DNA from 3 places in the Lysobacter gummosus genome. Region 2 is predicted to be linked to each of the others. Evidence: predicted binding sites of a transcription regulator. Region 2 holds the regulator's gene; each other region holds the start of a gene.

Region 1 (7,844 bases), 1.2 Mb from region 2:
CGAACGCGAGGTGCCCGGGAACACGCCGGCCACGACCTGGGCCACGCCGACCAGCGCGGCCACGGTCCAGGTGATTTCGCTGCGTTCGCCCAGCGCGGCCGCGCGCTTGGCGGCGAAATGCTCGGCCGCGATCATCCACACGCCGCCCAGCACCAGCGCCCAGGCGATCGGGGTGACGTGGTCGGGCAGCTGGAAGCCGGCCTTCTTGACCGCGACGCCGAGCACCGCGGTGATGCCGAAGGCCAGGCCGAGCTTGAGCAGGTAGTCGAGGTTGTCGCGGCGGGTGAAACCGGTCGCCAGCCCCCACAGCCGCTTCCAGTAGATGACCACGACCGCGAGGATCGCGCCGGCCTGGATCGAAATATTGAACAGGTCAGAGCGGGCGCCGAGCCAGTGCTGCGCGATCAGCAGATGCCCGGTGCTGGAAATCGGCAGGAATTCGGTGATGCCTTCGATGATGCCCAGGAGGAGGGCGGCGAGCAGATCGGTCATGAGGGGCCGGGATTCGGGATGGGGGATTCGGGATTCGCCAAAGCCAGTGGCGAGGCGGCGGGCAGGATAGCCGAAATGGCTTTGATTCAATTTGGTGCGTAAGCTGATTTTATCGCACCAAACTAGTTCATTGCTGCGTTGCGTCACGCTTCTATTTCATATAAATCATGAGCTTGGAGCGGTTGGAAAGTTGGCACGCGCTTTGCATTCCCTATCGGCAGACGGCCTCAAAGCCCTCGCTTTGCACGAATCCCCAATCCCGCATCCCCAATCCCGGACCCAATCCATGTCTCTCGAACACGTCGAAAAGCTCGTCAAGGATCACAAGGTCGAATTCATCGATCTGCGTTTCACCGACATGCGTGGCGTCCAGCACCACGTGACCTTCCCCAAGTCGATCGTCGAGCCGGCGCTGTTCGAAGACGGCAAGATGTTCGACGGCTCCTCGATCAGCGGCTGGAAGGGCATCAACGAGTCGGACATGATCCTGCTGCCCGACGCTTCGACCGCGGTCCTGGATCCGTTCACCGCCGATCCGACCCTGATCCTGACCTGCGACATCCTCGACCCGGCCACCATGCAGGCCTATTCGCGCGACCCGCGCGGCGTGGCCAAGCGCGCCGAGGCCTATCTGAAGTCCAGCGGCATCGCCGACCAGGCCTTCTTCGGCCCGGAACCGGAATTCTTCATCTTCGACTCGGTGCGTTACGCCAATGAGATGGGCCACACCTTCTTCCACATCGATTCGGAAGAAGCGGCGTGGAACTCGGGCAAGGAATACGAAGGCGGCAACAGCGGCTACCGTCCGGGCGTGAAGGGCGGCTATTTCCCGGTCGCGCCGCTCGATTCGCTGCACGACATCCGCTCGGAGATGTGCAAGACGCTGGAAGCGGTCGGCATCGAAGTCGAAGTGCACCACCACGAAGTCGCCAACGCCGGCCAGTGCGAGATCGGCACCAAGTTCAACTCGCTGGTCGCCAAGGCCGACGAGCTGTTGACGATGAAGTACATCATCAAGAACGTCGCCCATCGCAACGGCAAGACCGCGACCTTCATGCCCAAGCCGATCGTCGGCGACAACGGCAGCGGCATGCACGTGCACCAGTCGCTGGCCAAGGGCGGCGTCAACCTGTTCTCCGGCGACGGCTACGGCGGCCTGTCGCAGATGGCGCTGTGGTACATCGGCGGCGTGTTCAAGCACGCGCGCGCCATCAACGCCTTCACCAACTCCGGCACCAACAGCTACAAGCGCCTGGTCCCGGGCTTCGAAGCCCCGGTGATGCTGGCCTACTCGGCGCGCAACCGTTCGGCGAGCTGCCGCATTCCGTACGTGGCCAACCCGAAGGCGCGCCGCATCGAAATGCGCTTCCCCGATCCGATCCAGTCGGGCTACCTGACCTTCGCCGCGCTGATGATGGCCGGCCTGGACGGCATCAAGAACCAGATCGATCCGGGCGCGCCGAGCGACAAGGATCTGTACGACCTGCCGCCGGAAGAAGAGAAGGGCATCCCGACCGTGTGCCATTCGCTCGACCAGGCGCTGGAAGCGTTGGACAAGGATCGCGAGTTCCTCAAGGCCGGCGGCGTGTTCACCGACGACTTCATCGACGGCTACATCGCGTTGAAGATGCAGGAAGTGACCAAATTCCGCGCCGCAACTCACCCGCTCGAATACCAGATGTACTACGCCGTCTAAAGAAGTTGCTGCATATGTGTATCGGGTCTTCGGACCGGCGGATGTCCGGCCCGGTCCTTGCGGACCGGGCGCTCACCGGGCCGGAATGCGCTTCAACGCATTCCGGAAAGCTCCCGGTTCGCCCGCTCGAATGCCAGATGTACTACGCGGTCTGAAGCAGTCCAGGCGCGCGCACAAGGTCCGCAACGGCAAGATTCCGCGCCGTTGCGGACCGATGCGCCGCGCGATTCGCAGCACCGTCGTGAACCAGGAGAGCAACGCCCGATGCACATCCGTACCGGCGAACTCGACCATCCCGAAGTGATCGCGCTGTTGCGCGAACACCTGCAGGGCATGGCCGAACTGTCGCCGCCGGAAAGCGTCCACGCGCTCGATCTGGACGGGCTCAGGCATCCGGACATCACGTTCTGGAGCGCCTGGGGCGAAGGCGATGATCTGCTCGGTTGCGGCGCACTCAAGCGGCTCGACGACGGGCATGGGGAAATCAAATCGATGCGCACCGCCAGTGCGCATCGACGTCGCGGCGTCGCCGCGGCGATGCTCGAACACATCCTCGGCGAGGCCGGCCGGCGCGAGTATCGGCGGCTGAGCCTGGAAACCGGCTCGATGGATGGATTCGAGCCGGCGCGCAGCCTGTACGCGCGTTACGGCTTCGACTACTGCGGGCCCTTCGCCGGATATCGCGACGATCCCAACAGCGTGTTCATGAGCAAAGCGTTGTAACCCACACACGGCCCGAGGCGAATGCCCCGGGCCGTTTTCGTTTTCCACTCACAACCCATGAGGACACGCACGACGGGCCAAGCCCGCCGCGGGGCGGCTTGTTTCCGAAAAACCGCGAGGGCGCCAACGAAGCGCCCCGCGATCACCGCGCACATCGCAATGACCGGGGAGGGGCCACCGCTTATGAGGAGCCTGCGTCATGTCGTCTCATCTCAAGACTGAAAACCACAACGCCGCTCACGCGGTGCACGCCCATGCCGTCGCCAAGGCGACGCTCGCACTCGCGCTCGCCTGCGCCGCGCTCGCGGCTACGCAAGCGCGCGCCGGAACCACGGGCTCGATCAGTCTGACCTCGGACTACCTGTTTCGCGGGGTCTCGCAGACCAATCAGGAGCCGGCTCTGCAGGGCGGTATCGAATACGCGCACGACAGCGGTTTCTACGTCGGCGCCTGGGGCAGCAACATCAGCTGGCTGTCGGACACGGTGGTCGTCGGCGACGACATCTCCAGCAGCCTGGAACTCGACGGTTATCTGGGCTATCGCGGCAAGGCCGGGGAGATCTTCTCGTACGACGTCGGCGTGTTGACCTACTACTACCCGGGCGACTACCCGTCCGGCTTCAACAGCCCGAACACCACCGAGATCTATCTGGGCGGCACGCTCGCGCCCAGCGAAACGGTGTCGGTCGGCCTGAAGTACTCCTACGCCGTCACCGATCTGTTCGGCTACGCCGATTCCGACGGCAGCGGCTATATCGACGCCAACCTCAACTGGACCTTCCAGCCGGGCTGGACGCTCAACCTGCACGGCGGCAAGCAGTGGATCGAGAACAACGAGGCCTTCGAATACACCGACTGGAAGCTCGGGGTGACCAAGACCTTCGAAAGCGGCTTCTCCGTGGCCGCCGCCTACAGCGACACCGATGCCGAAAAGGCGCTCTACACCAACGCCCACAACAACTTCCTGGCCGACAGCGCCTTCACCTTGACCGTTAGCAAGGCGTTCTAACGCTGCGCGCATTGATCGAAACCACCGGAGCCGCGAGATGAAACTGATCACCGCCATCATCCGCCCGTTCAAGCTCGACGAGGTGCGCGAAGCGCTGACCGAAGTCGGCGTATCGGGCATCACCGTCACCGAAGTCAAAGGCTTCGGGCGCCAGAAGGGCCATACCGAGTTGTACCGAGGGGCCGAGTACGTCGTCGATTTCCTGCCCAAGCTGAAGATCGAATGCGCCGTGCCCGAGAGCCTGCTCGACGCCGCGCTGGAAGCGATCCAGAACGCCGCGCGCACCGGCAAGGTCGGCGACGGAAAAATTCTCGTATTACCGGTGGAAAGCGCGGTGCGCATCCGCACCGGCGAGCTCGACGACGATGCCCTCTGACCCCTGCCTGCGAGAGACGAACATGAAGTACGACACGATGCTCGAACCCCGCTCGCGCGAGCGGATGCTGCGAACCCTGGCCTGGAGCGCGTTGCCGGCGGCGGCCTTGCTCGCCCTCGCCCCTGCGCATGCGCAGGAAGCGGCGGCGGCCGCGGAAGCGGCCAAACCCATCGTCGATAAAGGCGATGTCGCCTGGATGCTGACCTCGACCTTGCTGGTGCTGTTAATGACCGTACCGGGCCTGGCGCTGTTCTACGGCGGACTGGTGCGCTCCAAGAACGTACTGTCGGTGTTGATGCAGGTGCTGGCGGTGTTCTCGCTGCTGGTCTTGCTGTGGGTGGTCTACGGTTATTCGCTGGCCTTCAACGGCGGCAACGCCTTCATCGGCAACCTCGACAAGCTGTTCCTCAAGGGCGTGAACAAGGAATCGCTGGCGGCGACCTTCAGCGCCGGCGTGTCGCTGCCCGAATATGTGTTCATCGCCTTCCAGTCGACCTTCGCCGGCATCACCGGCGCGCTGATCGTCGGCGCCTTCGCCGAGCGCATCAAGTTCTCGGCGGTGCTGCTGTTCTCGGTGCTGTGGTTCACCTTCGCCTACCTGCCGATCGCGCACATGGTCTGGTACGGGCCGGACGGTTTCCTGTTCGCCAAGGGCGCGATCGACTTCGCCGGCGGCACGGTGGTGCACATCAACGCCGGTGTCGCCGGCCTGGTCGGCGCCTACTTCGTCGGCAAGCGCGTGGGTTACGGACGCGAGGCGATCAAGCCGCACAACGTCACCTTCACCATGATCGGCGCGTCGTTGCTGTGGGTGGGCTGGTTCGGCTTCAACGCCGGTTCCAACCTGGAAGCGACCGCGGGCGCGGCGCTGGCGTTCCTCAACACGCTGCTGGCGACCGCGGCGGCGGCGTTGGCCTGGAGCCTGGTGGAGAAGGTGATCAAGGGCAAGCCGTCGATGCTCGGCGGCGCCTCTGGCGTGGTCGCCGGACTGGTCGCGATCACCCCGGCCTGCGGCACGGTCGGCCCGTTCGGCGCGATCGCCATCGGCGCGATCGCCGGCGCGGTGTGCGTGTGGGGCGTGCACGGGCTCAAGCGCCTGCTGCGCGCGGACGACGCGCTCGACGTGTTCGGCGTGCACGGCCTGGGCGGCATCATCGGCGCATTGCTGACCGCGGTGTTCAGCGCGCCGGCGCTGGGCGGATTCGGCTTCGGCGCGGGCAACGACAGCATCGCTTCGCAGCTGGGCGTGCAGGCGCTCGGCGTCGGCATCACCATCGTGTGGTCGGGCGTGGTGTCGGTGGTCGCGTTCGCGATCGTCAAGCTGGTGATCGGCCTGCGCGTGCCGGAAGAAGCCGAGCGCGAAGGCCTGGATATCACCACGCACGGCGAGTCGGCGTACGAGAGCTGATCGGCGAACCCCTCTCCCGTATGCGGGAGAGGGGGCAGGCCGGGTGCGTGCGATGCGCCTCGCGGCGACGCGGACGTTGCAGGCAAGAATCAAAAATGGATTCCGGCGCAAGCTCGAATCCATTTTTTTTCCCGACGCCCATCGATCCGGCCACCGCGCCACTCTGGGTTGGGTAATCGATTTCCGCACGATTCACGCGCTATCGCCGCTTCACAATGCGCGTCGCAGTTTGCTTTTCGCCGCTTGCGCGCTCACGCGCCGATTCATGCAATCGGCGCAGTGACCGATGCGCAATCCATGATCCGCATCAACGAACGCGATGTGACGAATAGTCTTTTACGCGTTGTCGAATAAATATTTCCGCCTAGTCTGCCTAACGCGGACATAGCGCTGTCCGCCGACACGTCCGGACGCGCTCGCGTAAGGCAACGTCATTCCAACATGCTCGATCGCGAGAGGGGACCAGGACGGTTCCGCCGCATCTGCGGCTCAACGAAACCTCACGGGAGTTTCGCAATGGCTCAGCAATCCAAGTATTTCCGCCCGCACCTGCTGGCGGCCGCCACCGTTTGCGTCATCGTCACCGCGCCGGCCTTCGCCGCCGACCGCGTCAACCTGACCAGCCTGGATCCCCAGCAGCCGGTCGCCGGTTTCATCGTTGCGTACAAGTCCGGCACGCCCAAGGGTGTGGATCTGCAACGCCAGCTCAGCACCGCGGTCGGCACGCTGGGCCAGAAGGGATTGACGATCAAGCACGTGCGCGCGGTATCGACCGGCGGCGAGCTGATCGAAGTCAACCGTCCGCTCGACGTGGTCGAGGCGACTACGCTGATGCAGCAGATCGCGGCCGATCCCGATGTCGAGTACATCGAACCCAACTCGATGTTCTACCCGGCGCTGACCCCGAACGATCCCAGCTATCCCTCGCAATTCGGCCTGGGCGGCACCTGGGGCATCCGCGCCAACACCGCGTGGGACAACACCTATCAGGGCCAGGGCAAGATCATCGCGGTGATCGACACCGGCATCACCAGCCATCCCGACCTCGCGCAGAATCTGACCTCGCCGACCGGTTACGACTTCATCAGCAACGCCGCCGCCGCGCGCGACAGCAACGGCCGCGACGCCAATCCGGCCGACCAGGGCGACTGGACCACCGCCGGTCAATGCGGCGCCGGCCGTCCGGCCACCAACTCCAGCTGGCACGGCACCCACGTGACCGGCATCGCCGCGGCGGTGACCAACAACGCGGTCGGCGTGGCCGGCACCGCGTTCAAGGCCAAGGTGCTCAGCGCGCGCGTGCTCGGCGCCTGCGGCGGCACGCTGGTGGATATCGCCGATGCGATCACCTGGGCGTCGGGCGGCACCGTCAGCGGCGTGCCCGCGGTCGGCGTCAACAAGGCCACGGTGATCAACATGAGCCTGGGCGGCGGCGGCGCATGCAGCTCGACCTTCCAGACCGCGATCAACGGCGCGGTGGCGCGCGGCGTGACCGTGGTGGTGGCGGCCGGCAACAGCAACGCCAACGCTTCGGGCTTCCAGCCGGCCAGCTGCGCCAACGTGATCACGGTCGGTGCCACCACCTCGGCCGGCGTGCGCGCCAGCTTCTCCAACTGGGGACCGCTGGTGGATGTGGCCGCGCCGGGCCAGAGCATCTTGTCGACGCTCAACTCCGGCACCACCGTACCCGGCGCGGCGAGCTATGCGAGCTACAGCGGCACCTCGATGGCCTCGCCGTTCGTGGCCGGCGTGGTCGCGCTGATGCAATCCAAGCCGGGTGTCGACCGCACGCCCGCGCAGGCCGAGGCGATCATCAAGGCGGTGGCGAACATCACCCCGTTCCCGGTGGTGCAGAGCCCGGCGATCGGCTCGGGTATCGTCAACGCGGATAAGGCCACCGACGCCACGCCGTGATCGCGGCGCGACCCGGCCGACGGCAACGGCCGGGTCGGGCTTGAAGCGAACGATCGCACTGGCGATCTTGAACCCCGGCTTCGGCCGGGGTTCTTCGTTGCGCCGCCGCGCCTGCGACGACAGCGAGCGCATCGGCCGTGATGCATTGCGCAATCCGGCGCCCGAGCGGAAATTCTCCCGCGTGCGCTCGCACCTGCGCGCGGACGCGACTTAGGTCTGAACCTGT
Region 2 (7,844 bases):
ACCCAAGCCCGGCAGCCAGGGCGGCGCCTGGGAAGTGCGCTCGCAGCGCGGCTGGGTCAGCGCCGAGGCCGATGAAGTGCGGCTGCGCGGACAGGTCAAGGCCGACAGCACCAACGCCGAAGGCAAGCCGATCAAGATCGCCACCGAAGAGCTGAACGTGTTCCCGGACTCGAACAAGGCCACCTCGGCCGTCGCGGTCAACATGGTCCAGCCGGGCACTATACTGAGCGGTCTGGGCCTTGAGGCCGACCTCGAGACCAAGAACGTGATCCTCAAATCCAACGTCAAGGCGCGCTATGAAGCGAAAGCCCGCTAATCATTTGCCGGCCCTGTGCCTGGCCGCGCTGCTGATGGCGCCGGCCGTGGGCGTTCAGGCCCGTTCGTCCGACCGCAATCAGCCGCTGGATGCCGATGCCGACCAGAGCAGCTGCCAGGTAAGCAACGATGCCGGCCCCTGCGTATTGACCGGCAATGTCAAGATCGTCCAGGGCACCTTGGTGATCAACGCCGCCAAGGCCGATATCAAGCGCAGCAACGGCGACATCAGTTTCGTCACGCTGACCGGTTCGCAAGTCACCCTGAAACAGGAACTCGACGACGGTAAACCGTTCAACGGTCGCGCCAACAAGATCGATTACGACATGCCCAAGGACACCGTGACACTCACGGGTAATGCCTTCGTGGACAACGCCGGTCAAACCATTACCAGCGGGCGCATCGTCTACAACACCAAGACCGGCCAGGTCGACAGCGGCGGCGTGGGCAGCCGTGTGAGCATACGCATGCCCCCCAAAACCCAGGACAAACCGGCACCGCCGGCTAACAAGCCGAGCCCGACCAAGCCTGCGCCCAAGGGAGGCGGCTGATGCTGGTCGCCCAAGGCCTGCGCAAGGCCTACCGCCAGCGCGAGGTCGTGCGCGATTTCGGCCTGACCCTGGACGCGGGCGAAGTGGTCGGCCTGCTCGGCCCCAACGGCGCCGGCAAGACCACCTGCTTCTACATGATCGTCGGCCTGGTCCCGGCCGACGCCGGCACCATCGTGCTCGACGGCAAGGACATCACCGCCGAGCCGATGTACGCGCGCGCCAAGTACGGCGTCGGCTACCTGCCGCAGGAACCGTCCGTGTTCCGCAAGCTCAGCGTGGCCGACAATCTGCGCCTGGTGCTGGAGCTGCGCGACGACCTCGACCGCCGCGGCATCGAGCGCGAACTGGCCAGCCTGATGGACGAATTGCAGGTGACCCACGTCGCCGACCAGCTCGGCGCCAGCCTGTCCGGCGGCGAGCGCCGCCGCGTGGAAATCGCGCGCGCCCTGGCCGCCCGCCCGCGCCTGATGCTGCTGGACGAGCCTTTCGCCGGTGTCGACCCCATTTCGGTCGGCGAAATCCAGCGAATCGTGCGCCATCTCAAGAATCGCGGGATCGGCGTCCTCATCACGGACCATAACGTTCGCGAAACCTTGGGCATTTGCGATCGGGCGTATATCCTGAACGACGGCGGCGTGCTCGCGCAGGGGGCTCCGGACGCGCTGCTGGCCAATCCCGATGTCCGTCGCGTCTACCTGGGCGAAACCTTCCGTCTGTAACCTTCCGGTTGCCGGGCGTGAAAGACGCCCGCGATGCACGACTCGGCCGACTGACATTTCAGGTCGTTGCCTTTCAGGTCGCGTCAGCCATCGAACATGAAGCCCCGCCTCCAAGCCTCTCTCGGACAACAGCTCGTAATGACGCCGCAATTGCGGCAGGCGATCCGCCTGCTGCAGCTGTCGGCTGTGGAACTGGAAGCTGAACTGGCGAGCGCGGTAGAGAGCAACCCGCTGCTGGACTGGACCGAGCCGTCCGCGCCGGGCAGCGAGGACGAAATCCGTCCGCCGCCGACCTCGGCCTCGGCCAGCGAAGACGCCGACCACGGCGAAGGCCCCGGCCCCGGCAGCGACGCGCCCACGCCCGAGCCGGAATGGACGATGGACGACGGCGAGACTTGGTACGACCGGGTCGGCCCGTCCGACAACGACGAAGACTCGCCCGCGGCCGAACAGGTCGCCGAGGCCGAAACCCTGCTCGATCACCTGCTGTGGCAGCTGCACCTGAGCCCGCTGTCGTTGCGCGACCGCAGCATCGGCGTGGCCCTGATCGAAGCCATCGACGACGACGGTTACCTGCGCGAGCCGCTGCAGGCCATCGCCGATTCGCTCGCCCCGGAACTCACCGTCGGCGAAGACGAAGTGCTGACGGTGCTGCATCAGGTCCAGCGTTTCGACCCGGTCGGCACCGGCGCGCGCTCGCTCGGCGAATGCCTGAGCCTGCAATTGAGCACCCTGCCCGACGACACGCCGGGCAAGGCGCTGGCGCTGCAGATCTGCGCCGGCCCGCTGGAACGGCTGCCGCGCGTGGGCGCGGCCGGGCTGGCTTCCGAATTCAAGCTGGAGGTCGCCGAGGTCGATATCGCGGTGCAGTTGCTGCGCTCGCTCGATCCGCGCCCGGGCGCGCAGATGGGCGCGATCTCCACCGACACCTACGTCACTCCCGATGTCGTGATCTGGCGCCAGCGCGGCCTGTGGCGCGTGGCCTTGTCGGAAACGATGCGGCCGCGCATTTCCATCCATCGCGGCTACGAAGGCATGATCCGCCACGCCAGCGCCTCCGACGCCAGCTATTTGCGCGGGCATCTGCAGGAAGCGCGCTGGTTGCTCAAGAGCCTGGAAGCACGCGGCGACACCTTGCTGAAAGTCGCGCGCTGCCTGCTCAAGCAGCAGGCCGCGTTCCTGGAATTCGGCGACAGCGCCTTGCGCCCGCTGACCTTGCGTGAAGTCGCGAACGAAGTCGGATTGCACGAATCCACCGTCTCGCGGGCGATCGCGCGCAAGTACGCGCGCACCCCGCGCGGCACCGTGCCGCTGCGGGCGTTCTTCGCCTCGGGTATCGATACTGGCTCGGGCGGCGAAGCGTCCAGCACCGCGATCCAGGCCATGATCCGGCGCCTGATCGAAGCGGAAAACCCGCGCAAGCCCCTGTCCGACGCGCGCCTGGCCGAGACCTTGAAAGCCACCGGCGTGCCGGTCGCGCGCCGCACCGTCGCCAAATATCGCGAGGCGATGAGCATCCCCTCGTCTCAGGATCGCGTGCGCATGGCTTGAGGGCTTGTTGCCCTGGCCCCGATCCCCTTTCCCCTCCGGCGTTCCCTTCTCCCGCCTGCGGGAGAAGGTGCCCCGAAGGGGCGGATGAGGGCCCGCGCCGCATCGAGCCACCGCGCCATCGCTCCCCTTTCCTCAGCGGCGCAACAGGCGCTTGCCCAGACATTTCCACGCTCAGCGTGCCCCGCTTCCGCCAACCCCGTGGCTTATGCCTTTTGCCGCGAATCACATTGCAAAACTTTTACATCGCGCAAAAAACTCAGCCGTATCAAGACCTTCCAGCGCGGCTACTACCAAAGGACCAAGTCGGGCCCTTGCGCCGCAGACTCAGCGTGAGATGCTGGACTTCCTGGCTCCGGCCAGGGCGTCACCCGGTTCCGTTTCGGTCCGGCAAGACCGGGCGGAACACGTTTCTGCATTCACCCGCGACGTGAAGGAGGTCCCCGATGCGTATCGAAACCCACGGCCAGCAGCTCGAAGTCACCGCAGCTCTGCGCGACTACGTTGAAACCAAGCTGGCCCGTCTGCAACGACACTACGACCATCCCTTCGACGTGCGAACCCAGCTCAGTCTCGACAAGCCCGACCATCGAGCCGAAGCCACCATCCTCATCGCCGGCCGCACCCTGCACTGCGATGCCGCCGCGATCGACATGTACGCCGCCATCGACCTGCTCGCGGACAAGCTCGACCGGTTGCTGATGAAGCACAAGAGCAAGCAAGTGGACCACCACCGCGGCGAGAGCCTCGCCCGCAACGGCGAACTCACCTGAGCCCATAGCGTAAACTCCGCGCCAGCCACGTACCGCAAGCCACCTACAACGCCGTCATGCCGCTTTACGAACTGTTGAGCGCGGAGCGCGTTGCGATCCTGGTAGAACCCGGCGATCGCAACGCGGTGCTCGAAACCGCCGCGCGCATGCTGTCCGAAGGCAGCCCGCTGGTCACCGCCGCGCTCAGCGCCGGCTTGCAGGAACGCGAGAAACTCGCCAGCACCGCGATCGGCTACGGGGTCGCGATTCCGCATGGCCGCTCGCCCTTGTTCGAAAGCAGCCGCGGCGTATTCCTGCGGCTGGCGCAGCCGGTGGATTTCGGCGCTTCCGACGGCCAGCCGGTGGATCTGGTGCTGGCGATGGCGGTGCCCGAGCATCACGTTCAACAGCATCTGCAGCTGCTCGCCGAGCTCGCCGAGCGCTTCGCCGACGCCGGTTTTCGCGAGCGATTGCGCTCTGCGCCGAATGTGGCGGAGTTGAGTTATCGCCTGCTCGATCATTGCCGGCGCAGCGCGGCGTAAGTTGTCGCCGGCTATAGCCGCGTAACGCCCCGCCCTACCGAACCCCGCCTACCGATTCCTCCCTTTGAAAAAGGGGGGCCAGGGGGGATTTGCTTTTGCCCTGCCCAAAAGCAAAAGCAAATCCCCCGCTCCCCGATCGTTGACCTGAAACGCACCGGCGCCGGGCGCTCGCCCCCCTTTTTCAAAGGGGGCAATTTTTCGAAGGGCTGCGGTCGCATTCGCGCCAACCGCGCGGCCCCCTTCACAGCCCCACCCCAGCCCACGCAGGCGCCGTCATCGCTTTACTCGTAAACTTCCCCGCATGAGCAAAAGCATCCGTGCAGGCGAACTGTTCGAACAGCAGCGCGAGCGGCTCGCCCTGCGCTGGCTGGCCGGCCAACGCGGCGACGGGCGGCTGGTCGAGGCGGTCAATACCGTCGCCCGCCGGCCCTCGCTGGCCGGCTACCTCAACGCGATCTATCCGAACAAAGTGCAGATCCTCGGCACCGAGGAGCTGACCTGGCTCGACGGCCTGGACTCGCGGCTGCGCTGGGAAACCATCGAAAAGATCATCCAGTTCCGGCCGCTGGCCCTGGTCATCAGCAAGGACCAGCCCTGCCCGGAAGACCTGCGCATCGCCGCGGAGGAAACCGATACGCCGCTGTGGGTGTCGCCGCGACGCGGCCACGAGTTGCTCAATCACCTGCAATACCACCTGGCGCGTGCGCTGGCGCCGCAGATCACGCTGCACGGCGTGTTCATGGAAATCTATTCGATCGGCGTGCTGATCACCGGCGAATCGGGCTCGGGCAAAAGCGAACTCGCGCTGGAACTGGTGACGCGCGGGCATCGGCTGGTCGCCGACGACGCGCCCGAATTCACCCAGATCGCACCCGACGTGCTCGACGGCACCTGCCCGGACATGCTCCAGGACCTGCTGGAAGTGCGCGGCCTGGGCGTACTCAACATCCGCCAGATGTTCGGCGACACCGCGGTCAAGAACAACAAATACCTGCGCCTGATCGTGCACCTGACCAAGCCCATGAGCGAGCCCAAGCCGGCCGGCATCGAGCGCCTGACCGGCGACACCGGCCTGCGCCGCGTGCTCGATCTGGACGTGCCGATGATCACCCTGCCGGTCATGCCCGGCCGCAACCTGGCGGTGCTCACCGAAGCGGCCACGCGCCTGCACAGCCTGCGCATGAAAGGCCTGGACCCGGCCGCGGCCTTCATCGCCCGGCACAGCAACTTCCTGGAGCGCGGCGAATCGTGAGCGGCATCGAATCCCATCCCAATCCCGAAGCGGCCAACGAAGCGCGTTCCGGCGCCGAAGCCGCGCCGGAAGCGAGCATGTTCACCCTGGTCATCGTCAGCGGCATGTCCGGCTCGGGCAAATCGGTGGCGCTCAATACCTTCGAAGACCTGGGTTTCTACTGCGTCGATAACCTGCCGGCCGAGTTGCTGCCGCAGTTCGTGCAGAACGTGATCAAGGCCGAGGACGGCATGCCGACCAAGCTCGCGGTCGGCATCGACGTGCGCAACCGCCACAGCGATCTGGCGAATATTCCCGAGTGGCTGTCGGCGGTCGGCGCGCTCGGCGCGGACCCGAAGTTGGTGTTCTTCGAATCCAGCGACTCGGTGTTGCTCAAGCGTTATGCCGACACGCGCCGGCGCCATCCGCTGAGCCAGTTCGGCCTGGCCCTGGCCGATGCGATTTCGCTCGAACGCCAGGTGCTCAAGCCGCTGCGCCAGATCGCCGATGCGATCGTCGATACCAGCGAGCTCAATGTCCATCAGCTGCGCCGCCATGTCATCACCGAGTTCGGCCTGGGCGGCGAGGCCGGCATGTCGTTGCTGTTCGAGTCCTTCGCCTACCGCCGCGGCGTGCCGGCCGATGCCGACTTCGTCTTCGACGCGCGCGCGCTGCCCAATCCGCACTGGAATCCGGCGCTGCGTCCGCTGTCGGGCCGCGACGGCGGCGTGCGCGACTACATGGAAGCGCAGGACGACGTGAAGCTGTATGTCGAGCAGATCAGCCAGTTCCTCGACACCTGGCTGCCGCGGCTGCAATCGGACAGCACGCGCAGTTACGCGACGATCGCCTTCGGCTGCACCGGCGGGCGGCATCGGTCGGTGTATCTGGCCGAACGGCTCGCCGAGCATGCGCGGTTGCGTGGGTGGAATGAGGTGGCGGTGCATCATCGGGAGTTGGATTGAGGCGGGTTTTGCGTTGGCTTGATGCAAAAGCTAAATCCCCCCTCCCCCCTTTTTCAAAGGGGGGAACAGCAACAGCGCTGATGTGGGAGTGCAACGTCGAATTCGTTCTGCCATCACCTTCGACATGAATCGGCAGTGACCATATCGCCGCATGAATCGCCGCCGCTTACGAAATTTTCCCATCTCCGTGCCGAAATGCTTGCACGCCGCACCGTAGGTTTCGAACTACGCCGATAGCGTGATCCGGCGTTCCCGCAACCACGGAGCAGCGACATGAAACCCATGATCCGCAGCCTCAGTCCGATGCTGCTCGCCTTGCTGACCGGTCTGTCCGCGTCGGCGGCCTTCGCGCAGAACGGTTCTCCGCCCGGGTCGCGTCCCGCCGATCCGATGCCGACGTCCGATCCGATGCAACGCACCGAACCGCCGGTCAACGATCCGCGACGCGACGCGCGCACGCCGCCGCCCAGCGACGCTATCGGCCCGGCCACCTTCACCGAACTCGACAGCAACGGCGATCAGAAGATCAGCCGCGACGAGGCCGCGCTCGATGCGCGCCTGGCCGCGAACTTCTCCACCCACGACCTCGACGGCGACGGCTCGCTGTCGCTGTCGGAATATCAGGCCGGGCAGAACAAGCGCGTCGGCGACAAATAACCCAACCTCGCCGCGGCCCGGCCGGACGATCGCGATCGCCGGCCCCGCCGGCCCGATAGCTCCCCCACTGGCTGACCCATCAGCAAAGGATCGACATGACCACCACCCTTCCCCGTCCGCACCGCCTCGGCCTGCTGCTGAGCGCGTTGTTCGCCGCCGGCCTGCTCAGCGCCTGCAACAAGCCCGCCGACGCGCCGCCGGATGCCGGCGCCGGCCCGGCGCCCGCGGCTCCGGCCGACACCACCCCGCCGCCGGCGGACACCACACCTCCGGCGGACATGCCGCCGCCGGCCGATACGCCGCCCACCGACACCCCGCCGTCCGACCCGATGCCGGCCGACAGCGCCACCACGCCGCCGGACAAGGGCAAGACCGAGACGCCGCCGAAGCAGTAAGCCGGCGCGCCGCTCGCACCGGAACGGGCCGCTCGCGCGGCCCGTTCTTTTTTCGGCCCTGGCCGGCCGGGTGACCGCCCGCGCAGGCGAACGCACGCGAACTCCACCGGCTGCGCTGCACGGTCGCGGCCAGGCGCGGCGCAAACCGAACATTTGCCGCAGCGCAGCG
Region 3 (7,844 bases), 730 kb from region 2:
CGCGCGCGACTTCCTCCAGCGCGACGCTGCGCTGCGAGCCGCGGCGTTCGCTGCTGGCTTCGGCGAAGCGCCAGCGGTTGTATTCGGCCCAGATCAGCAGCAACGCCACCACCACGCCGGCGGTCGCGGGCAAGGCCAGCATCAGGAACGGATCGACCTCGTGCTTGCGCAGGTACAACTCGGAGGCGACGTTGCGGATGCCGAGCAGCCACAGCACCAGGGTCAGTACCGGCGTCCACAGATACAGGTAGATCAGCCAGAACGCGCCGGTGACCATGCCCCACAGCGTGCGCGGCAGCGCCGGTTGCGCGCCGGGTTTCTGGATCAGTCGCGAATCGTGCTTGTGCGGCGTCGGATTGGCTCCGTCTTTCTTCTTCGCTTTCGCCGGGCGGGCCGGATGCAGCACCGCGTGCGCCGGCCGCGAGAACGTTGCCGCCGCGCGTCCGGTGTCCGCGCCCGTGCCGGGCGTGGCGCCCGGTGTGATGTGATCGCTGTTCATCGCAGTCCCCGATCCGGGCTGACCCAGGTCGCACGCGTGCCGCGGCGTTTGAGCAGGGCCTTGGGCACCGCGGTGACCGTGGTCGCGAAGCTCAGCAGCCAGTACGCCATCGGGTACCAGATCATCCAGTAGTAGTTGCGGCCGACGCCGGTTTCATAACGGCGGTCGATGATGATGCTGGCGGCGAACTGCAACAGGCAGATCAAGGCCAGGATTACGCCGTGCCACGACGGAAGCAGCGTGGTCACGCGCAGTTGCTCGGGCAGTTCGACGAACAGGCCCAGCGCCCACAGCGCGATGATGAAAGCCATGATGTAGGCCCAGCCCACGCTCATCACGTATTCGGCCAGCACCGCCCACATGCGTCGCTTGCGCCAGGAGAACAGATCGCGGGTATGGCGCAGCAACACTTCCACGCCGCCCTGGGCCCAGCGCAGGCGCTGCTTCCACAGGCCCTTGAGGGTTTCGGGCATGAGGATGAAGCACATCGCGTTGGGCTCGTAGCGGATGTCCCAGTGGTCTATCTGCAGGCGCCAGCTGATGTCGATGTCTTCCGTGACCATGCTGTCGGACCAGTAGCCGATCCGGTGCAGGGCGCTGCGCCGGAACGCGCAGATCACCCCGGACACGGTGAAGATGCGACCGTAGACGCGCTGGGCGCGCTTGATCATGCCGATGATCGAAGAGAACTCGCCGACCTGCAGCCGTCCGAGCAGGGTCGAGCGGTTGCGGATGCGCGGATTGCCGGTGACCGCGCCGACCCGCGCGCCTTGGCACAGATGCCAGACCATCCAGTGGGTGGCGAATTCGTCCAGCAGCGCGTCGCCGTCGATGCACACCAGATACTCCGCGCGCGCCGCCAGCGCGCCCATGCGCATGGCGTTGGCCTTGCCCAGGTTGCGGTCCAGGTGGACCACGCGCAGGCGATCGTGCTGCGCGGCCAGGCGGTTGAGCTTTTCGCCGGTATCGTCGCGGCTGCCGTCGTTGATGGCGATCACCTCGAAGTCCGGATAACGCTGCGCCAGCGCCGCGCCGATGGTTTCGTGGACGTGATCGCCCTCGTTGTGGCACGGGATCAGGATCGACACGAACGGCGCGTCGCTCATCGGCGGCGGATCGGTGCGCGGCCGCGCGTGGCGTTCGCGACGGAAGTAGTAGTACAGCCCGCCGGATATCCAGAAGAACGACATCACGATCGGATAGAAGAACGCGAACTGAAACAGCGCAGTAAGTAGTGGGCTTGCGGCAGGATTCATGGCGATCTCATGACGGTGTGACGGCGGACTTGCGTCGTGGCCGCGGTCGCGGCCACCGTTGGTTCAGCGTTCGAGGTAGGGAAAGCCGCGCGCGGACATGATTTCGCGAGCGTCGGCGGTGGAAGGGCGGTCGTCGATGAAGTTGTCCGGATACCAGGCCAGATGGCGTGCGCCGGCGGCTTGCAGCCGGCGCGCCATCGCCTTGAGTTGCGCGGCCGGGATCGGACGATCCTGGTGACGCCAGTCCACGGTCTGCAGTTCGAAGATGGTGCGGGCCAGGCCGCGCGGCGACTGCTTGACCTTGGTCATCAGCACGTCCATCCAACGCTGCGGATCGCGGCTGTTCTCCATCCACGGCATCGCCATCACCGCGGTGTAGTCGTAGGCTTGGTTGAACGCGGCCAGATTCTGCGCGAACCAGGCCTCGCTGTTCGGATCGAGCACCGGCGCGGCGAACAGGTTGCGCACGGTGATCAGCTTCGGCCGCCACTTGCCGGCGGCGCGCGCCAGCTCCTGCGTGAATCCGATCAAGGCCTGGGTGCGCGCGGCCGGATCGGCCGGCGCCTGCCCGCGCAGTTCGTCCTCGCGCAGCAGCGCGTCGTCGTGGAACAGCAGGCCTTCGGTGTAGCCGCTGACGGCGAGGTCTTCGTACAGATCGGCGACGATCTTGCGCGTACGCGGTTCGAATGGATTGAGGCGATGGGTCTCGGCCGGGTTGCTGGCCTTGATTTCCAGCTGCGCGTTCAAGGCCTTGTCCGGCAGTTCGAAGCCCAGCACCGGCAACCAGGCGAACACCTTGACGTGGGCGCGGGTCTTGAGCTGCCAGGCGACGCGGTTGTACAGGTCCGCGCGCATCGGCATATGGCGGTTGGGGAAGTACATCGCATCGGCCGAGCCGTTGCCGTCGGGATCGGCGAAGGCCTGCAGGAACACGTGGCTGGGCGCGACCTGCTTGACTCGCTCGATCAGCTTGTCGAGATTGCGCGCCTGCTGTTGCGGATCGGCGTCGTAGACGTAGTCCAGATCCACCTGCAGCGCGCGCACGCCGTCGAGTTCTTCGTCGTGGCGCAGTTCGTAGGCCAGATCGTTGACGGTGGGATTGTCGAACATCAGCAGGCGGGCCAGGCCGTGCAGGTCGCGGCCGACCGCCTGATGGCGACCCTCCAGGTCGAAGGTGACGTTCATGCCGAGCTGATCGGCGATGGCGTTGGTCTGGCTGTTGTAGGCCGCGTACGGCCACACCACCGACTGCGGCGAGACGCCGAGCTCGCGCTTGATCGCGGCCGCGCTCGCGGACAGATCCTTGCGCACCCGCGCCAGATACTCGGCTTCGCTCTCGTAGCGCTGGGCCTTGGCGTCCCACTCGCGGGTGATCGCCGCCGGCATGGTGTTGCCCTGCGGGTTGGAGGTCACGCCGCGATGCAGATTGTCGCTGTGCGAGGCGATTTCGATCAGGCCCGAGGCCTGCATCTCGCGCAGCTGATCCCAGGTGACGAAATCGTCGTGAGTGAACATGCGCGGGCCGTAATCGACCTGTTTTTCGCGCGGCAGATCCACCCAGCCGGTCACCACCGCCATCAGCGCGGGGTAGCGATACGCGCGCAGCAGCGGAAACACATGGGTGTAGATGCTGCGCAGGCCGTCGTCGAAGGTCAGCAGCACGGCCTTGGGCGGCAGCTTCTTTTCGCCGCGCGAGGCCTTGATGACATCGCTCAGCGCAACCGGCTGGTAACCGTGGCCGGACAGCCAGTCCAGATGCGCGGCGAAGTTCTGCGTGCTGACCGCGTAGGCGTCGGGATCGCCCTTGCGCGCGACATCGTCGCGGATGTCGTGGTAGCTCAGCACCAGCAGCTGATCGGCCTTGGCCTGCTGGGCGATCGCATCGGCGGCGCCGCGGTCGATCGCCGTGGCCGGCTCGGCCGCTGCGGCTGCGAGCGGCATCGCCAGCACCAACGCGGCGGTGAACAGCAGACGCTTGAAAGCCAGGCGCATCATCGCCGCCTGCGTCGCGAAACCTTGCATGCTCATTGTTCACCCCAGCGGAAAGTCAGATCGAAGCCGAGGTGTTCCTCGCGCACGCCGTCGTACACCGGTCGCGACCAGTTGACGCCGTAGTTCAAAGTGCGGCCGGTGGCGAAACGCCATTCGTGTTCGTAGCGCAATTGCGGAATCCAATAGCTGCCGTAGCCCTGCTGCCAGTACGAGCCGGCTTGCACGGTCAGGCGTTGGCGGAAGTGGCGCTCGTAACGGCGCCAGGCGAGATGGTCGAAGCGCAGGCCCAGGTTCAGCGACGAATCGCGGCTGGGATTGAAATAGGGCACGTCAGCATCACGGCGGCTGGCGCGGCTGGTCGCCACGTCGGCGAGACCGTCGATCAGCAAGTGCGGCCGGGTAAACAGGCGCTGCTCGCCGTTGAGGCCGAAGGCGGTGCGGGTGTTGTCGTCGCTGTAGCGCAGTTGCTGCGCGGTCGCGCCCAGGTTGGTGCGTTCGCTGGGCGTGTAACGCAGGCCCAGGCTCAGCGCATCGGCGTCGATGCCGCTGCGGCGCGCCTGCAGCGAAGCCTCCGGCGTGCCGCGATACCACGACGCGGTGCCGTACCAGGCATCGTCGAATCGCCAGCCGGCATCGGCGTAGTAACCGGTGCGGTCGCTGCTGTCTAGCCAGCGGTCGTTGGCCCGATCCACGCCGAAACCCAGGCTCAGACGGTCGTAGACGTACAACGCGCCGACGCCGGTGCGGCGGTCGTGCACGCGCTGCTTGCCGAACGCGCCGTCGGGATAATCGGCCCAGGCGTCGCGCGCATGCGCGGTCAGGCGCCAGCGGTCGTGGATCAGCGGGCTCTGAATTTCGACGCGGTGCTCGGCATCGCGGCTGCCCAGCGGCGATGCGGTGGCGCCGCCGCCGCGCGCATCGCTGCGGCCGAAGCTGCTGCCGACCAGCCATTGCCAGCCCATGCGGCTGTCCCAGGACTGCGCCATCTGCTTGACCTGCACGTCGCGCGCGCGATTGGCCAGCAGTTCGTCGTGAATCGGCCGGGCCAGATCCACCCGGTTGTGTTGCAGATGCGCGCCGACCTGGCCGATGCGCGCGCCGACGTTGGTCGGCTCCAGCGTGCTGGCGATGCGGAAGCGCTCCAGCGCGCGATCGGTCCAGCCGCGCTTTTGATAAGTCACGCCCAGGTCGCTTTGCAGGCCGGCGTTGGTGGGGCCGATCGCGGCGAGGCTTTCGAGATACTTCTGCGCGCCGACCGTGTCCTCGCCGTAGAGACGGATCATGGTCAGGTGGCTGTCGGCGTCGTAGTGGCGCCAGTTCTCATGGCTTTCCTTGGCGCCGGCGACGCGCACGAACGCGGGCTGCGCGGCCTTGATCTTTTCCAGTTGCGCGTAGGCGTCGTCGAAGCGCTCGGCCTCGGAGTACGCATAGGCCAGTTGCAGCTGCGAATCCTGGTCTTCCGGCCATTCGCGGGTGACGCGTTCGAGCACCGTCGCGGCTTCCTCCGGATGCTTGTCGGCCAGCAGCGAGGCGCCGACCTTGGCCAGCGCGTACATCGGCAATTGCACGTTCTCGGCCTGCAGGGCGCGGTAGCGCTCGACGACTTCGGCGTGACGCTCCAGATGGTTGAGCAGCACCAGTTCGTCGAAGCGCGTGCGCAGATCGGCTTGCTGTTGCTGCGGGGTCTGCGCGGCGCGGTGCTGTTCGAGCGCACCATGGGCTTCGCGCATCTCGGTCAGGCGCGCGGTTTCGCTCTCGGGAAACAGCGTGCCCCACAGCACGCGGCGGGCGAGGCGGTCGGAATCCAGTCGCTGGCGTTCTTCCGCGCTGAACAACTGCGGGCGCGCCTGATACAAGTCCCAGGCGCGGTCGGCGCCGCCCAGATCGGCCAGGGTCAGCACCTGCAGGCGGTACAGGCGATCATCGCCAGGACGGGCCGCCTGCGCGCTTTCGATCCGCGACAACGCGGCCAGCCATTGCCGGTCGGCGCGCAGGCGCTCGATCTCGGGCAGGGGGTCGGCAGCGGCTGACTGACTCGGCGAGGCAACAACTGACGCAAATGGGCAGGTTGCGGTCGCGATCGCCAGAGCGATGGACAGGGCAAGACGATGCTGTATCGGCATTGGAGACCGAGTTCCGAAGGGTGGGGAGTGTCGCAGAGCGTGACTTGGTGCAAATAAAAATGTGAAACAAGTCACGTTATTTGAGTATTGACGCAAGAGCTGTGCCAAAGGGGTGTGAAAGCAATCGCCCTGTATTGGCTTAAGCAATTGTTATTTAAGCTATTTTTTGCTGATGAATGGGCTCGAAAATGCTGCATCGCGGTTTGACAAGCTGAATTTAGATCGATTTAAATCAATCTCTGATGGGGCCGCGACGTCACACATCGGCGCGCGGCGGCAGAACGGCATGCCGTTCGTGGGCACTGTGGAGCGGATATGTCGGCACGTAGAGAGAACCGCCGTGGCACCGTGCTGGGCAGGGCGGCGCTGACTTGGGCCCTGGCCTGCGCGATCGCCGGGCCCGCCGCCGCGGCCAAGCCGCGCCAGTTCTGGAGTTCGTTCGAAGCCGCCGATCCGGCGCCGGCGCCGCTGGCCGCCGACGCCATGCACGTGAGCCTCGACGGCGGCCCGCCCGCGGCCGCGGCCCTGACCGCCAAGGCCGGGGCCGGCTTCACCGGCGTGCATTCGCTGCGCTTCGAAGGCGACGGCAGCGGCGCCGAGCAACTGGCGCAGGTGTTCGAGGTCGATATCGCCATCGGCAAGGACAGCGAGCTGTCGTACCGGCTGTTTCCGTTGTCGCCGGCCAACGTCGCCGCGCCCGCGCCGGTGTCGCAGCTCGATAACCTGCGCAATGCCTCGACCTATGTCGCCATCGATCTGGTGTTCGACGACGGCAGCCGCCTGTCGCAGCTCAAGCCGCTGGATCGCTACGGCAATCCGCTGACCGCGCGCGGGCAAGGCGCGGCGCGGCTGTTGTATCCGGATCAGTGGAACGCGGTGGCCAGCCGCATCGGCGAGGTCGCCGCCGGCCGCCGCGTGCGCCAGATCGTGCTGGTGCACGAGGGCGAACGCGGCCAGGCCTATCGCGGCTATCTGGACGATGTGCGGATCGAACCGGCGCCGTTGAAGAAAAACCCGGACAAGCGGGCGGCCGAGCATCCCAGTGATTACGTCGACACCCGCCGCGGCAGCAATTCCAATTCGCGCTACTCGCGCGGCAACACCTTTCCGGCGGTGGCGCTGCCGCACGGGTTCAATTTCTGGACGCCGACCACCAACGCCGGCTCGGACTGGATCTATCAGTACCAGGAGCGCAACGGCGAGGACAATCGCCCGCGCATCGAAGCCTTCGCGCTGTCGCACGAGCCCAGCCCGTGGATGGGCGACCGGCAGACCTTCCACATCCTGCCGGCGCTGGGCGAGGGCGCGCCGCAGTTCGATCGCGCCAAGCGCGGCCTGAGCTTCGGCCACGAGCAGGAAACCGCGCGCGCCGACTATTACCGCGTGCGTTTCGACAACGGCCTGATCGCCGAGATGACGCCGACCGATCACGCCGCGATGCTGCGCTTCACCTATCCCGACGGGCATGCGCAGTTGCTGTTCGATCAGCGCGACGAGCACGGCGACATCGTGCTCGATCGCGATGGCCGCGGCCTGAGCGGCTGGACCGAGAGCAAGAGCAAGCTGTCCGCCGGCGCCGGCCGTCTGTATTTCTATGCGCGCTTCGACCGGCCGATCAAGGACGGCGCGCGCCTGGACCGCGCCAAGGACCGCAACCGCGTCTCGGCCTGGTACGGCTTCGATCTGTCCGCCGATCCGGCGCGGCAGGTCAGCATGCGCATCGCCACCTCGCTGATCGGCGTGGAGCAGGCGCAGCGCAACCTGCAGCTGGAAATCGCCGACAGCGACAGCTTCGACAGCGTGCGCGAACGCGCGCGCGCGGCCTGGGACGCGCAGTTGAGCATCGTCCAGGTCGAGGGCGCGGCCGAGCACGAGCGCGCGACCTTGTACTCCAATCTGTATCGCCTGTTCCTGTATCCCAACAGCGGATCGGAGAACACCGGCACCGCCGAGCGTCCGCTGTACCAGTACGCC

Evidence for each region. The regulator sigma-54, encoded in region 2, starts transcription at its own class of promoters, with help from an activator protein. The targets are predictions, from matches to a motif close to TGGCACGNGCNTTGC.
Region 1: the regulator sigma-54 is predicted to act here: its motif matches at 684-698, upstream of glnA (type I glutamate--ammonia ligase).
Region 3: the regulator sigma-54 is predicted to act here: its motif matches at 5,963-5,977, upstream of pgaA (poly-beta-1,6 N-acetyl-D-glucosamine export porin PgaA).

What each region holds. Positions count from the first base shown of each region.
Region 1 is NZ_CP011131.1:204,573-212,416, forward strand. It holds gene LG3211_RS00855 (undecaprenyl-diphosphate phosphatase) at 1-492, opposite strand, end outside; gene glnA (type I glutamate--ammonia ligase) at 779-2,188, shown strand; gene LG3211_RS00865 (GNAT family N-acetyltransferase) at 2,453-2,911, shown strand; gene LG3211_RS00870 (TorF family putative porin) at 3,111-3,920, shown strand; gene LG3211_RS00875 (P-II family nitrogen regulator) at 3,958-4,296, shown strand; gene LG3211_RS00880 (ammonium transporter) at 4,361-5,704, shown strand; gene LG3211_RS00885 (S8 family peptidase) at 6,221-7,618, shown strand.
Region 2 is NZ_CP011131.1:1,378,490-1,386,333, reverse strand. It holds gene lptC (LPS export ABC transporter periplasmic protein LptC) at 1-316, shown strand, start outside; gene lptA (lipopolysaccharide transport periplasmic protein LptA) at 297-866, shown strand; gene lptB (LPS export ABC transporter ATP-binding protein) at 866-1,585, shown strand; gene LG3211_RS05615 (RNA polymerase factor sigma-54) at 1,682-3,136, shown strand; gene hpf (ribosome hibernation-promoting factor, HPF/YfiA family) at 3,580-3,906, shown strand; gene LG3211_RS05605 (PTS sugar transporter subunit IIA) at 3,963-4,427, shown strand; gene hprK (HPr(Ser) kinase/phosphatase) at 4,729-5,679, shown strand; gene rapZ (RNase adapter RapZ) at 5,757-6,623, shown strand; gene LG3211_RS05590 (EF-hand domain-containing protein) at 6,897-7,280, shown strand; gene LG3211_RS05585 (hypothetical protein) at 7,376-7,675, shown strand.
Region 3 is NZ_CP011131.1:2,106,789-2,114,632, forward strand. It holds gene pgaD (poly-beta-1,6-N-acetyl-D-glucosamine biosynthesis protein PgaD) at 1-499, opposite strand, end outside; gene pgaC (poly-beta-1,6-N-acetyl-D-glucosamine synthase) at 496-1,755, opposite strand; gene pgaB (poly-beta-1,6-N-acetyl-D-glucosamine N-deacetylase PgaB) at 1,819-3,777, opposite strand; gene pgaA (poly-beta-1,6 N-acetyl-D-glucosamine export porin PgaA) at 3,780-5,870, opposite strand; gene LG3211_RS08750 (GH92 family glycosyl hydrolase) at 6,186-7,844, shown strand, end outside.